DNA from 2 places in the Duganella sp. genome. Region 1 is predicted to be linked to the other one. Evidence: predicted binding sites of a transcription regulator. Region 1 holds the regulator's gene; the other holds the start of a gene.

Region 1 (5,279 bases):
AAGCGATCCGGTTCTTGACCGAGAAGTTATATGAAGAGAAGCCCGGATCGGCGTCGTTGTTGACCAGGCCATACGGCGTCAGCGTCTGGCCCGGCAGCACCGTCACCGGCTTGACCGCGTTCAGCACCGCAGGAATATCGACCGCCACCCAGTTTTTGGTGTAGCCGGGGATGTAGCCGCCGGCAAAGGTGTCGAGATAGGGATTGGCAATCGCCAGCGAGGGCTGGATGGCCGCGAAGTTGATGCCTTGCGCGGTGTTGCGCGTACCGCTCGATACGAAGTCATTGTTCTCGGCGCGCAAGCCGGCCTTGACCGACTTGAAGAAGCCTTCCTCAAAGCTGCGCTCGGCCGTGGCCTGCACCGCATCCACCGAGGTCAGCGCGCGGCCGTTGGTGCCGGTCACGCCAAAGCGGTCGTTGCCATTGTTGCGCGCCTGCGTGACCGAGGTGCCGGGACGCTGGTCGTACGGCCCCGGATTGATGTGGCTGGCGGTGGGCGTGAACAGGGTCAGGATGGACTGCGCCAGGTCGGTGCCGCCCGAGTAGTAGTGGCCATAGGTGCCATTGGCGCCGGGCAGCGTGCGCGCCGATTGCACGATGTCAATCGACAGCTGGTCCTGGCGGTTTTCTGCGCGCGAGCTGTGCAGCGCGCCGTTGAAGTGCCAGTCGTCGTTCTCCCAATCGACATCGGCGCTCAGCCCATGCGTGCGCTGGCGTTGCGGCGCCGAGCGCAGCGAGTCGGTGATGCTGGCGTTGGCGTAATCGTAGGAATTGATCATGGCCTGCTTGCCGCTCGGCGTATCGATGGTGAAGATCGGCCCCAGGTTGGTGATCGGCGAATTGACGGTCGGGTCGATATAGTTCAGGTACTGGTTGGAGGCATCGAGCTTGCGGTCGCTGAAGTAGCCAGTGAGGTTGAGCTTGGTCTCGCTGTTCATGCGCCAGCCGACGCCGGCCGCGCCGCTGTGGGTGGCGCCGGTGTTGGCGGTCACGGTCTGGCGGATCTGGCCGGGGAACAGGATGCCCTTGGCGTATTCCGACTTTGGATAGCGCGCGTCGAACTGCGCTTGCGTGATGCCGAGGTTGGCTGCCGTCAGCTGATCGTAATCCTGAATCTGGGTCGAATCGCGGCGGAAATCTTCTTTCTTGTAGGCATACACGCCAAACACCGCCAGATCCTTGCCGAAGTGCTTGTTCCAGGACACCGTGGCATTCGGCGTGGTCAGGCGGCCCAGCTCGTCATATTCGTCGCCCACGGTGATGCCGCCGCCATCCTTGCGCGCCAGCGCCGAGGTGATGCGCAAATCGATGTTGCCGCTCAGGCCGCCCGGCTGTTCTGCCGCGGTCGGGCTTTTCAGCACCGTCACCGCGCTGAAAATGTCCGAGTTGAACGCCCCCAGCGGGGTCGATCCATTCAGCACCGGCTGGGCGAACGACATGCCGTTAATCGTGGTCAGCGCGAAGGTGCCAGGCAGACCGCGCAAGTTGATGGTGGCGTTGCGCGAGCCGGCTTCGCGGTTCAGTTGCACGCCGGGAATGCGCTGGATGGCCTCGCCCACGTTCAGGTCAGGGAAGCGGCCCAGGCCGTCGGATGAAATGCTGTCGGTAATTTCCAGGGTGTCGCGCTTCATGTTGACGGCGTCGGCATACGATTTGCGGATGCCGGACACCACCACCGTCGCGGGCTCTTCCTGTGCCCAGGCGCTGGACAGGCAGATCAAGGCAATTGCCGCGCTCAGCGGCCGGATCGCGAGTTGATTCATCGTGTAGTCTCTCTTTGTAGTTATAGGAAAACGTTTAACTTAATGATTAAACCATTCCAGCACTGTAAATTCCAGAGAGATTTGCGTTGCGTTGTGTAAACGCCAATGCAGCTTGCCAAGATTTAGAAAATCGTTTAACAGGGCAGGATCAAAAAAGGGCGCCCTCATGCGCCCTTAGTTGTATGTGCCGGGGCCGTTGTTATAGGGCGGCGGCAGCGGGTTCGTAGCTATCCGGGATATGCTTGATGGCATCGTGCCCGTGCGATTGAACTTTGGATTTGTACTTCATGACCTGGCGATCAAGCTTGTCGATCAGGGTATCGATGGCGGCGTACAGGTCTTGCGACAGGCTTTCCACGTAGACGGTTTTACCGGACAGACGCAGATTGATTTCAGCCTTCTGGCGTTTCTCTTTCTCTTTAAGGTTATCTACGGTCAGGATGACAGCAATATCAATCACTTGATCAAAGTGGCGGGTGACCCGTTCCAGCTTGTTCTGCACGTACTCGCGAATCGCTGCGGTCACTTCGAGATGATGTCCACTGATGGTGAGATTCATACACACTCCTAAAGATAAGTCGCTTCTGACGGTTAGTGCGGTGCCCATTGCTGCCGGGCGCGCAGGAACCAACACACTACAAAGACTTGCGGAGGCTTACTGGCGGGATTTTGAGAGCTTCGCGATACTTGGCAACAGTCCGTCGCGCAATCACCATGCCCTGTTCTCCCAGCATGTCCGCAATCTTACTGTCGGATAAAGGATTTTTCGGGTCTTCAGCTCCTGTCAATTGCACAATCAAGGCACGTATCGCCGTCGAACTTGCTTCCCCGCCAGCTTCGGTGGCGACATGGCTACCAAAGAAATATTTCAACTCAAACATGCCGTGCGGGGTCAGCATATATTTTTGAGTTGTTACGCGAGAAATAGTGCTCTCGTGTAGTCCCAGTGTATCAGCAATTTCGCGAAGCACAAGGGGGCGCATGGCGACGGCGCCATGCGAGAAAAAGTTCTTTTGTCTTTCTACTATCGCCTGTGCCACGCGCAGGATCGTATCGAAACGCTGGCGCATATTTTTAATCAGCCATTTGGCCTCTTGCAATTGCGCGCCCATGGCGCTTTCCCCCTTGCCCTGCTTGAGCAGGTTGGCGTACATGGCGTTCACGCGCAGGCGCGGCATGACGTCGTTGTTCAGGCTGACCTGCCAGCCGTTGCGCGATTTTTTGACGATCACATCCGGCACCACATAGTCCGACACATCGGAGGCGAACGCCGCGCCCGGATGCGGATTGCACTGGCGAATCACGGCCTGCGCTTCGCGCAAGTCTTCGTCATCGCACAGCAGGGTTTTTTTCAGCTTGTTGAAGTCGCGCTGGGCAAACCAGGTCAGGTGATTTTCCACGATGGCCAGGGCCATGCGCCGCGTCACCAAAGGCACGCCGGGCAAACGCCTGATTTGTATCGCCAGGCACTCGGACGCATTGCGCGCGCCCACGCCCATCGGGTCGAAGCTTTGCAGCAGCTTGAGCGCGGTCTGCAGCTCCTCGATTTCAATCTCCAGCTCTGGCGGCAGGCGCGCGTGGATTTCTTCCAGCGATTCTTCCAGGTAGCCGTTTTCGTCAAGCGCGTCGATGATCAGCTCCACCAGCGCGCGGTCGCGCATTTCCAGCACCGTCACCCGCATCTGTTCCATCAAATGCTCGCGCAGCGTGCAGTGATGGGCTTCCAGTTGCGGACGCGCTTCCTCGTCGTCGTTGTTCTTGCTGCGGCCGGAGTCACCCCAGTCCAGGTCGGCATCGGGGGTGGTGCTTTCAGTGTCGGCGGCCGGGGCATCGTAGGTGTCGGCTTCGGCCGCCGGCGCCTCGCCCGGCGGGCCTTCCGGCGGCGCTTCGCCGGCCGGCGCCTGCTGGCTGATGGCGCCATCGGCCAGCAGGCGCAGCGAATGGTCCAGCGGATCGTCCAGGCGTTCCAGCAGCGGGTTATCGATCAGCAGTTGTTCCAGTTCCTGGTGCAGCTCCAGCGTTGACAACTGCAGCAGCCGGATCGACTGTTGCAGTTGCGGCGTCAACGCCAGGTGCTGCGACGTGCGCAGTTGCAGAGACTGTTTCATGAAGACTTACATACGGAAATGTTCACCCAGATAGACGCGGCGCACCGACTCGTTGGCGATGATGTCGTCCGGACGGCCGGAAGCCAGCACCGTCCCCTGGTTGATGATGTAGGCGCGGTCGCAGATGCCCAGCGTCTCGCGCACATTGTGGTCGGTAATGAGGACGCCGATGCCGCGCTCCTTGAGGAAGCGCACGATGCGCTGGATCTCAATCACGGCAATCGGGTCGACCCCGGCGAAAGGTTCATCGAGCAGCACGAAGCGCGGATTGGTGGCCAGGGCGCGCGCGATCTCGACGCGGCGGCGCTCGCCACCGGACAGCGACAGCGCCTGGTTTTCGCGCAGCTTTTCGATTTGCAAATCGGCCAGCAGGGTATTCAGCCGTTCATCAATGTCAGCCTTGGATAAAGGCTTGCCGTCCACTTTCTGGATTTCCAGCACGGCACGGATATTTTCTTCCACAGTCAGCTTGCGGAACACCGACGCTTCCTGCGGCAGATAGGACAGGCCCATCGTCGCGCGGCGGTGGATCGGCAGCGAGGAGATATCGGTGCCGCTGATATCGATGCTGCCGGCGTCCGACGGCACCAGGCCGACGATCATGTAAAACGAGGTGGTCTTGCCGGCGCCGTTCGGCCCCAGCAGGCCGACCACTTCACCGCATTCGACTTGCAGCGACACGTCATGCACCACCTGGCGCTTGCCGTAGGTCTTTTGCAAGCCTTTGACGATCAGGGTGCTACCGCAGGATGCTTCCATCTTATTTCCCCGGTGCAGGCTGGGTGGTCGGCGCAGGCGGCGTTGCCAGCTTGCTCGATGGCTGAATCACCATGGTGCTGCGGCCCGCGCCCGGCTTGCTCTCGCCGCTGGCCGTGTTCTTCACCGCGAAGAATTCCTTGCGGCTGTCGTAGGAAATGAATTCACCGTCGACCTGGCTGGCGGGCTTGCCGCCTTCCAGCTTCTTGATCTGCGCCTTGGCGTACAGCTTGACCAGCTCGGTCTTGTTGTCGTACTCGATGCGGTCGGCCTGGCCCTCGACCCACTGGTCGCCGGCGCCGTCCAGCTTCTGGCGGAAGGTGGCCTGCACACCCGGCGCGCTGTGCAGCACGACGAACTGGTAGCCTTCCGGATCTTCCGTCACCACCGCCTTGGGCGACTTCATCAGCAGGGTGCCGCGCGTCAGCACCACATTGCCGGTGAAGGTCTTGATCTGCTTGACGTCGTCGGCGTCCAGCTGGTCGAAAGTCACCTGGGTCGGCTTGGTGGAATCGGCCTTCTCGGCGTGCACCACGCCGGCAGCGGCGGCCAGCAGCAGCGCCGCCGACAACATCAGTTTATTCATCTTCATCATTGCTTCCTTCAATGTGCCGCGCGCGGCGGCATCGTAATCGTTCCGCGGCCGCCCAGCG
Region 2 (5,279 bases), on a different contig from region 1:
CGCAGATCGAAAAAGATTCGGACCGCGACAATTACATGTCTGCCCGTGAAGGTGCCGAATATGGTTTGATCGATCGCGTGCTGGCCGTGCGCGAGCAGGAACAATAACGAAACAAAAGGAGATTGGCGCGGGTTTGGGCGCTGGATGCTGCTGAAACGCGTAGCCTGATTTGAGGGCGACGGTCGGGGAAATCTGCTTAGAAGTACACGGTGGCCTGGATGGTCGACTTGTAGGTATCAGGTTGCGGCGTGGCCTGTGCCGGGATGGAGCCGAACACGGTGAGATTTTGCACGGTGCCGCTGCCGGTGCCGGAGACGGTGTCGGTGCCTTGCGTATTGCCCCAGTTGGCGCCGCCCGCGCTTTGACTCAGGGTGAAGGACACGGTGCTGGTGTTGGCGCCGGTGCCGCTCATGACGCGCGAGGCGACGCTGGAGCCAGTGCCGGTGCCGGCGTTCAGGCCGACGTTGTACGGGGTGGTGTTGGTGCAGGTGATATTGAGCGTGGTGTTGACGTTGACCGCGGTTGCCAGCACGCCTTGCGATTGACCGAAGTCCAGCGCATTGGCGGCGATGGTGCAGTCCGCGATGATTTTCAGCGAGACGTCGAAGTTGGCGCTGCGGCTGCCGTTGCTGTACGAGGCAGCACCGCTCAGCAGCGGCAACAGCGTGGCGCCGACCGCGGTAACGAGTGCAACGCGGGACAGGGACTTACTCATCATAATGACCTCCATAGGGTTAAGGGATGAGCGCGTTAAAAACTTTTATTTCCGCGCCCCAATGGAAGCCATTATTCTCCAGGTGCTGCAAACTCGCTTTTGTCCTATGCGAAACAAGTTTTGAGTCCGTAGAAAGCCCCAAAATATTTTGCTGAGCGGCACTTTTTTACAACAGCCGCCTTTTGCCGGAGGCGACAACGCTTGGCAATGCGGTGAAACGGCAGCTATCAGTCCCTGAACTTGACGATAAACGGGTAGCGCATGGCACAAGGCGTGCCATTACACCGGGCTGGCGAGAACTTCTGATTGAACAGGACAATCTTGATGACCTCAGTCAGCTCTGCGCTTGGCGAGGAGTAGATGGTCATGGTGCTGGCTTTGCCACTGGCATCCACATCGACGATGGCGCTGAATTCCCCCTGTGCCCTGACATTGCCCTGCGCTTTCGATAGCCAGCCCATGATCTCCGCTGTGCCTTTCTCCGGGTAAGGCGGCACATCGTCCGGATGCAGGAAAGGATAGTGCCGGCGGAACTGTTGCTGCTGTTGAGGCGTCATCTGCGCGTAGCCTTTGTCGAATGGCACGGCAGTCCCGTATGCCACATCGTCCGCAAACCGCTTGATGCTGTTGAGCGTGTTCTCTTTCAACCGGAATTTTTGTACTTCGCCGTCATCCTCTGGCGGTGGCACGAATTCGCTGGCGCTGACGGTGCGCAGACCGCCGGCGTAGGTGATTTTTCCATCGCCACCGCTTGGGTGGTCGTCCAGCCACGGGCCGTCGTAGCTGCCGCCCACCGGGTAGTTGATCACGCCACGGCCGTTGCGCAATCCGGCGCGCCATTCGCCGTCGTAGCGTACGCCATCCCTGGCGATGGCGCTGCCTTTGCCATCGCGTAGGCCTTTCTTGTACTGGCCTTCGTACTGTGCGCCATCCGGCGTCCTTTCGTAGCCCTCGGCCATCATGCCCTCGGCCATGCGGCCTTCAAAGCTGCCAATCTGCTGCTGCTTCACGAAGCGCCGCAAAGTGCCGGCGCCGTCGGCATAGCCGTTAAGGCAGGGACCTTTCCATTCGACGGTTTCGTTGGCCACCTCCACCTGGGTGGGCAGGATGACGCGGCAATGTTCGGCGCCCACCGTGGCGGCCTGGGCGCTGCCCATAGCCAGGAGCGCCAGGATGGCGGAAAAACGTGATGTTGACATGCGCTTATTATATGAACATTTCTGCGCATCAATACTATCCGATTCTAACGGCCTGTCGCACCAGTCTGGTGCGTTGTGCTGCTTAACGGTGCGTGGCGCGCGTGAAGAGGAGATTTTCTGCTGGCACAAGGATTGCATGGGACAGCACATTATTTAACATGTATGTGATTCCATGCCTGACTGCACCGCCCCGCGTGACCACGCCGCCAGTACTGGCCACAGTGCCTGGCAGGCCAGTCTCACCCTCGGGTTTGCGGACGATGCCGGCACCACGCGGCTGTTTAACAAAATCCATTACGGCCCGCTGCGCGTGCAGAAAGCCCTTTACCCGGAAGACGCCAGGGTCTGCCAGGCCATCATCGTCCATCCGCCGGGCGGCGTGGTTGGCGGCGATCAGCTGGCGATCGACATCGGCGTGGGCGACCACGCGCATGCCTTCATCACCACGCCCGGCGCGGCCAAGTGGTATCAGGCCAACGGCAAGGTGTCACACCAGGCTGTGCACTTGCATGTGAACGAAAACGCCGCCCTCGAATGGCTGCCGCAGGAGACCATCTTCTTTGATACCGCTAACGTGGTGCTGGACCAGCATGTGGAACTGGCGGCCGGCGCCACCTTCCTCGGCTGCGAAATCCTGTGCATGGGCCGCAGCGGTTCGGGCGAAGTATTCAACACCGGCAGCATCCGCCAGCGCAGCAGCATCCGCCGCGAGGGACGGCTGATCTGGTGGGAGCAGGGCGACATGATCGGCGGCCGGCTCGATAGTCCGCTCACGCTCAACGGCAGCACCGTGTGCGCCACGCTGATCGCCGCCAGCAAACCACTGCCTGCCGCTGTGCTGAACGACATCCGCGCCGACATCGCCGCCGACGGCGATCACGTTTTCGGCGTCACCCAAACCAAGGGCGTGCTGGTGGCCCGTCACCTCGGCGGCGACAGCGAAACCGCGCGCCGCCTGATGCTCACCGTATGGCGCCGCCTGCGCCCGCATCTGCTTGGACGCGAGGCCGTCACGCCGCGCATCTGGCAAACCTGAGAGAGAACACGATATGGACCTGACTCCACGCGAAAAAGACAAGCTGTTGATTTTTACCGCAGGCCTGGTGGCGGAACGCCGCCTTGCCCGCGGCTTGAAGTTGAACTACCCGGAAGCGGTGGCGCTTATCACCTGCGCCATCATGGAAGGTGCCCGCGACGGCAAAACTGTCGCAGAACTGATGTCCGACGGCACGCGCATACTCACGCGCGCCGACGTCATGGAGGGTATCCCCGAAATGATCCCTGACATCCAGGTCGAAGCGACGTTCCCCGATGGGAGCAAGCTTGTGACTGTCCACAACCCCATCCCCTAAAGGAGTTCATCATGATCCCAGGCGAATACAAGCTTGAAGAGGGCGAGATCGGTCTTAACGAAGGCCGCGAAACCACCACTGTCGTCGTCACCAACCAGGGCGACCGTCCGGTGCAAATCGGCTCGCATTTCCATTTTTTTGAAGTCAACTCCGTGCTCAAGCTGGAACGCTGGAAGGCTTACGGCATGCGCCTGAATATCGCCGCCGGCACCGCCGTGCGCTTCGAGCCGGGCCAGCAGCGCACCGTGGAACTGGTGAAGCTGGACGGCGATCAGGAAGTCTATGGCTTCAACGGCAAGGTAATGGGCAAACTGGCTTCCACACCACCCAAGGCATAAAGGCTCTCATGGCTACAATCTCGCGCCGCGCCTACGCGGAGATGTTCGGCCCCACCACCGGGGACCGCATCCGCCTGGCCGATACGGAACTGTTTATCGAAATCGAGAAAGACTACGCCATCTACGGCGAGGAAGTGAAGTTCGGCGGCGGCAAAGTGATCCGCGACGGCATGGGCCAGTCGCAGCGCGTGGCCGCCGATGTGATGGATACGGTGATCACCAATGCGGTGATCGTCGATCACTGGGGCATCGTCAAGGCGGACATCGGCCTGAAGAACGGCATGATCGCCGCCATCGGCAAGGCCGGCAATCCGGACATTCAATCGCATGTGACGATGGCGATCGGCGGCGCGACCGAGATTATTGCGGGCGAGGGCATGATCGTCACCGCCGGCGGCGTCGATACGCACATCCACTTCATCTGCCCGCAGCAGATCGAGGAGGCGCTGATGAGCGGCGTGACCACCATGATCGGCGGCGGCACCGGGCCTTCGGCCGGCACCTCGGCCACCACCTGCACGCCGGGGCCGTGGCATCTGCATTCGATGCTGCAGGCGGCGGACGCGTTTCCGATGAACCTCGGCTTCCTCGGCAAGGGCAATGTCAGTTTGCCGGCGCCGCTGGAAGAGCAGGTGCGCGCCGGCGCGATCGGCCTGAAGCTGCACGAGGACTGGGGCAGCACCCCGGCCGCCATCGACAACTGCCTGACGGTGGCCGACAACATGGACATCCAGGTCGCGATTCACAGCGATACGCTGAACGAAGGCGGCTATCTGGCCGACACGCTGGCGGCGTTCAAGGACCGTACCATCCACACCTTCCACACCGAAGGCGCGGGCGGCGGCCATGCGCCGGACATCATCGCAGCGGTGGGCGAGGGCAACGTGCTGCCATCATCGACCAATCCTACGCGGCCGTACACGGTCAACACGCTGGATGAGCACCTGGATATGCTGATGGTCTGCCACCACCTCGATGCGGCCATCACCGAAGATGTGGCGTTTGCCGAATCGCGTATCCGCCGCGAGACCATCGCGGCGGAAGATATCCTGCACGATATCGGCGCCATTTCGATGATGTCGTCCGACTCGCAGGCCATGGGCCGCGTGGGTGAGGTCATCATGCGCACCTGGCAGACGGCGCACAAGATGAAGGTGCAGCGCGGGCCGCTGGCGCCGGATAGCTCGCGCGCGGATAACTTCCGCGTCAAGCGCTATGTCGCCAAATACACCATCAACCCGGCCATCACCCACGGTATCGCGCACGCGGTGGGCTCGGTGGAAGTGGGAAAGATCGCGGACCTGGTGCTGTGGAAGCCCGCGTTCTTCGGCGTGAAGCCGTCCACCATACTCAAGGGCGGCATGATCGCCGCCGCGCAGATGGGCGATCCGAACGCCTCGATTCCAACACCGCAGCCGGTGCACTACCGGCCGATGTTCGGCTCCTACGGCGGCGGCTTGAAGAAGTCGTTCACCTTTGTGTCGCAGGCCGCGTATGACGCCGGGATCGGCGATGCGCTCAAGTTGAACAAGACGCTGATCGTGGCCAAGGGCATGCGCGCGCTGCGCAAGTCGGACATGATCCACAACGCGCTGGCGCCGAAGATGGATGTCAATCCCGAAACCTATGAAGTGCGCGCCAACGGCGAGCTGCTGGTGTGCGAACCGGCTGCCGT

The links. Region 1 encodes sigma-54, which starts transcription at its own class of promoters, with help from an activator protein. Its sites were predicted from a motif close to TGGCANGNAANCTGCTTT; they were not measured.
Region 2: a site for sigma-54 is predicted at 2,036-2,053, ahead of ABDW57_RS06335 (urease accessory protein UreD). Genes of this name have one in related genera too.

What each region holds. Positions count from the first base shown of each region.
Region 1 covers NZ_JBCNLB010000014.1:50,597-55,875, forward strand. The annotation lists gene ABDW57_RS20335 (TonB-dependent receptor) at 1-1,762, opposite strand, end outside; gene raiA (ribosome-associated translation inhibitor RaiA) at 1,962-2,321, opposite strand; gene ABDW57_RS20345 (RNA polymerase factor sigma-54) at 2,398-3,870, opposite strand; gene lptB (LPS export ABC transporter ATP-binding protein) at 3,877-4,629, opposite strand; gene lptA (lipopolysaccharide transport periplasmic protein LptA) at 4,631-5,212, opposite strand; gene lptC (LPS export ABC transporter periplasmic protein LptC) at 5,230-5,279, opposite strand, start outside.
Region 2 covers NZ_JBCNLB010000002.1:288,583-293,861, forward strand. The annotation lists gene clpP (ATP-dependent Clp endopeptidase proteolytic subunit ClpP) at 1-107, shown strand, start outside; gene ABDW57_RS06325 (spore coat U domain-containing protein) at 197-718, opposite strand; gene ABDW57_RS06330 (hypothetical protein) at 943-1,914, opposite strand; gene ABDW57_RS06335 (urease accessory protein UreD) at 2,087-2,950, shown strand; gene ABDW57_RS06340 (urease subunit gamma) at 2,964-3,266, shown strand; gene ABDW57_RS06345 (urease subunit beta) at 3,278-3,604, shown strand; gene ureC (urease subunit alpha) at 3,613-5,279, shown strand, end outside.